DNA from 2 places in the Colwellia sp. MB02u-10 genome. Region 1 is predicted to be linked to the other one. Evidence: riboswitches for the same ligand, from Rfam matches in the RefSeq annotation. Region 1 holds a riboswitch; the other holds the start of a gene.
What was found. Region 1 has a riboswitch for cobalamin ahead of H4J59_RS14345 (hypothetical protein). Riboswitches for the same ligand answer to the same signal wherever they lie in the genome.
Positions count from the first base shown of each region.

Region 2: it holds a riboswitch for cobalamin, as region 1 does, so the genes downstream of both, H4J59_RS13465 (ABC transporter ATP-binding protein) here and H4J59_RS14345 (hypothetical protein) in region 1, are expected to answer to the same signal.

Region 1 is NZ_JACGVK010000132.1:207,082-209,495, forward strand. It holds gene H4J59_RS14335 (cobyric acid synthase) at 1-938, opposite strand, end outside; gene H4J59_RS14340 (hypothetical protein) at 935-1,141, opposite strand; gene H4J59_RS14345 (hypothetical protein) at 1,134-1,370, opposite strand; cobalamin riboswitch at 1,533-1,728, opposite strand; gene H4J59_RS14350 (cobalamin-binding protein) at 2,222-2,414, shown strand, end outside.
Region 2 is NZ_JACGVK010000131.1:69,833-72,246, forward strand. It holds gene H4J59_RS13460 (M13 family metallopeptidase) at 1-852, shown strand, start outside; cobalamin riboswitch at 1,043-1,186, shown strand; gene H4J59_RS13465 (ABC transporter ATP-binding protein) at 1,388-2,263, shown strand; gene H4J59_RS13470 (iron ABC transporter permease) at 2,266-2,414, shown strand, end outside.

The DNA of each region.
Region 1 (2,414 bases):
TCTTGCTGCCAACCCTGTTGCTTTAAAAACCTTAAATCAGCAATAACATTTTTACTGCCCGGTAAAATAATTAAATCAGCCCCTTGTAACGACTGACCTATTCTAATGTATTGTAAGTCGATATTCGGTTGTAAGCGCAGCGGATCAAAGTCGGTATGATTGCTCATATGTGGCAACAAGGGCACAAAAATTTTCACTTTTGCTTGCGTGACTTTATTATCAAGCGCGACGGCATCTTCGGCGTCTAACGCTAAGTCATGTAAATAAGGTAAAACCCCTAACACGGGTTTACCTGTGCGCTGTTCAAGCCAATCTAAGCCAGATTCAAGTAGGCTTATATCACCGCGAAACCGGTTGATAATAAAGCCTTTGATTCTGGCTTGTTCTGAATCAGACAATAACGCTAAAGTACCAACAAGGTGAGCAAAGACGCCACCACGGTCAATATCTGCCACTAACACCACAGGACAATCGACCGCTTCGGCATAACCCATGTTGGCAATATCATGGGCACGAAGATTAATTTCCGCCGGGCTGCCAGCACCCTCAACTAACAATACCGCATGATCATTAGCTAAACGTTGATGAGATTCCAACACAGCTTGTATCGCCACTTTTTTGTAGTCGTGATATTTACTAGCTTCCATATTTGATATGGCTTTGCCATGCACAATAACTTGCGCGCCAGTGTCAGTATTAGGTTTTAATAAAATAGGGTTAAAGTCAAAGCGCGCCTCTACTTTTGCGGCAATAGCTTGTAAAGCCTGAGCGCGGCCAATTTCGCCACCGTCTTTGGTTACCGCACTATTTAAGGCCATATTCTGTGGCTTAAATGGCGCAACATTGTATCCAGCATTAACTAATACCCGACATAAGCCGGCAACTAAGGTGCTTTTTCCTGCATCTGATGTTGTACCCTGCACCATGAGTGTTTTCACAATATATCCTTGGGCTTAATTTTTTCAGGCCATTTTAATGTTAAAGGTAATGTTAAATACTGTGTACAAGATAAGTTTGCCCTCATCAACTCGACATTATTAACCATGCTAGCAATACCTGAATGTAGCCAGCCCGCTTGGTCGAATAATAGATGAGAAAAATCAGCCATTGGCACTATGGCTTGATGCATTGGGTTATTCATTTGCTGGTGACTTTACTGGGCGCAATAGCAACACTTTCGCTAGCAATACCTTAGTCGACAGTAGAATGCTTGCTGACAAAGTGTTCGCCAATAAAGTGTTACTGGAAAAAAACGTTAAATGAGCAGAGTTGAAGTGTAATTTCTGATGAAGATGATTAGGCGTATAACAAACCTTAACCGTTTGAGTTTTTTCTGAGTGCTCGTTACTAACAGCTTTCATATCAAACATTTCAACGCCTAACTCGTACCAAACCAAACATCAGTTGGCCGATATATGTGATTAACGTCGATAAGGTTTAGCGATATAGCGAGCAAATTCATCTTCACCACTGAGGCGGTATAAATGAAAATAGATAAAATATCCAATGCCCGAGTAACCCGCTCGACGTGGTAACTAATGACCATAATTCACCTGGTATCCTGACTTACAGCATCTAGATATATCCCTTCCCAAATCACTTTTAGCCAAAAGATTTAGTGGTTAATATATCGCTCTGTTTACAGTTGCGGGTACAGTTGTGGACTTTCACCACATTCCCAGCTTTATTTTATTACGCTTTTAAAACATAAAAAAGTAAAATTGAATATGACATTATTTAATTAATGGCGCGATTATCGACAGCTAGAGCGAAATAGCAAGGTTTATTTTTTATTCACTTGGCTGTTAAGAATATAAATATCCTCACTTTGTTCAAAATAATGTCACCGCAATATAACTAGGTTACTAAGCATAAAAGTTAACTGATTAGCTGTATTTCGTCTCCATGGCCGTTAAACTAAACCACTAACAACTTATCGTTAAAGCGTCAATTCAAGCCAACTTTCATCCCATAATGCCGCAAAATATAGCAAACAAGCTTAGCGCATTAAGTAATTAATTATGATGCGTAAACATCGAGTGTGCCAATAATAGCCAATAGATTAATTAAAAAATTAATCATTGTGTCTCTGTTTTTGATAAAGTAAAAAGCACTCAGCCTAATAACAACTAGCTTATGGCGACACATAGTTCATAGCAAGGCGCATACTAGTAACAAGACTGATAGTAAGACCACAGCGAGTCAACAAGGAAAATACATAATGCCAGTTGCTGAACCTAAATGGCCAGAACGAATTATCTGCTTAACAGAAGAAACCACCGAAGCACTTTATCTGATGGAAGAAGACCATCGCATTATTGGCATTTCAGCTTATACCATGCGCCCTGAACGCGCGCGAAAAGAAAAAACAAAAGTAAGTGCCTACATCACCGCAAGAACAGAAAAAATAGTCG
Region 2 (2,414 bases), on a different contig from region 1:
GAACTAGACTGGATGTCAGAGGCGACTAAAAAATCAGCACGTATAAAACTCGCCAGCTTTGATCCTAAAATAGGCTACCCAGATAAGTGGGAAGATTACACAGCACTAAGCATTAAAAGTGACGATTTAGTCGGCAATACAATACGCTCTGGTACGCTTGCTCACCAAAAAGAACTGGCTAAGCTTGGTGGTCCAATTGACCGACAAGAATGGGCGATGACACCTCAAACCGTTAATGCTTATTACAACCCAACTAAAAACGAAATTGTCTTTCCAGCGGCTATTTTACAGCCACCATTTTTTAATTTAGCGGCAGACGATGCGGTAAACTACGGTGGCATTGGCGCCGTTATTGGTCATGAAATGGGCCACGGCTTTGACGACCAAGGTAGCAAATACGATAGTAAAGGCAACATGCGTAACTGGTGGACTGATGAAGATTTAGCGGCCTTTACCATGCGCGCGGATAACTTAGTGGCACAGTATAGCAACTATGAGGTATTTGATGACTTAAAGGTTAATGGCGAACTAACCTTAGGCGAAAACATTGGTGATTTATCCGGAGTTAATATCGCTTATAAAGCTTATAAAGCTTCATTAAATGGTAAAGAAGCCCCAGTGATTGACGGCTTAACCGGCGACCAACGCTTCTTTATGGGCTTTGCACAAATATGGCGTGGAAAAATGGTTGAAAAGTCATTAAGAAATCGCGTAGCGACAGACCCACATTCGCCAGGTGAGTTCCGTGCGCTAGGTGCATTATCAAATATGCCTGAGTTTTATAGCGCCTTTGACGTTAAAGCAGGTGACGCTATGTATATCGCCCCTGAGAAGCGCGTTAAAATTTGGTAATATTGGCTTTACTGATGACATAAGAAAAATTACCTTAGGTCTAATTAACGCGTAAAAAAAATTGTCAAAATACAGTGTCAAAATAAAAAAGGAGCATTAGCTCCTTTTTTTTACGCCGCTTATAGCGCGTCAAATGACGGTTTTTATTGTAAAGCAGCATGCTAAGCCGTAAAATCTCTTGCCTAATAATCGATACCTTTAGCCAGATGCTTTTTTATTGTTTTGGCTAATTGATAGGGAACACGGTTAAATTCCGTGACTGTACCCGCAACTGTAAATAGCTTTTAATAAAAAGTTATAAGTCAGGACACCTAGTATCAACCTATTGTACCAAGCTAATCATGTTAACACCGTGCGGGAATACACGTAAGTTACACTGTCTTTAAGGCATTCGTATCCTATTTTCTGCGCTGTAGTTAGTTTTATTATGCAACATAAGCTTTTGAATTAACCTCTAGGCCGCAATGAAAATATACTTCTTAGTTATTATCCAACGCATACCAAACGTAATTAGCACTAAGCTAGGCTGGCTTTAATGGCAAAATTACTCAGTGTTGAGTCAGTATCTTGGGCTGTTGATAAACAAAGTATTCTCAATAATATTTCATTTGATGTTGCCCACGGCGATATTATTGGCATTATCGGGCCTAATGGTGCCGGCAAAACCTCACTGCTTAAGTGCATACTAAACCAATACAAAAATTGGCAAGGCGGCATTAAGCTAAAAAATAAAAAAATCAGCGACTACAAACCACATGAATTAGCACAAACATTTGCTTTAGTGGTACAAAACTCGCCCCCCATATTTGATTTAAATGTTTATGATGTGGTTAGAATGGGCCTACTGCCCTATAAAAGCCTCTTTGCTCGTGATAATGACGTAGATAAAAAAGATATTATGCTCGCGTTAGAAAAAGTGGGTTTAGCTAGCAGCCAAGCAAAATTTTTTAACACCTTATCTGGCGGCGAACAACAACGGGTATTAATTGCTAAAGCCCTAGTACAAAAAGCAAAAATATTGGTCTTAGATGAACCTACTAATCACTTAGATATTTTCTACCAACATCAAATATTACAACTAGTAAAAGCGTTAAATATTACCGTTATTATGACCATACATGATCTCAATCTAGCAGCACATTACTGTAATCGTTTGCTGCTATTAGATAAAGGCAACTTAGTCAGCGACAATAGTGTTGATCAAGTGCTAAAGCCTGAGCTGTTAACAAAAGTTTTTGGTTTACCCTGTTATCGAGATGACGCACAACATTGTGGCGTACCTAGAGTTTATTTCTATCCCGCAGCTGATACTATGATGGCTCATCAATCGGCTGTTAAACCAACTGGGCCCATTAGCTCAACTGAGTCAACTGAGTCAACTGAGTCAACTAGTAAAGGTCAACACGCGTGAGTATTCTTGGCAACCGCAAAGGTAAAAATGTCTGGGTATTTTCAGGCCTTATTGCTTTTACCTTATTCTCCATTATTATGTCGATAACCTTTGGGCCAGCAAGCATTACTAGCCTAGATATATTTCAATGTGTGGTTAATCAATGCGCCTC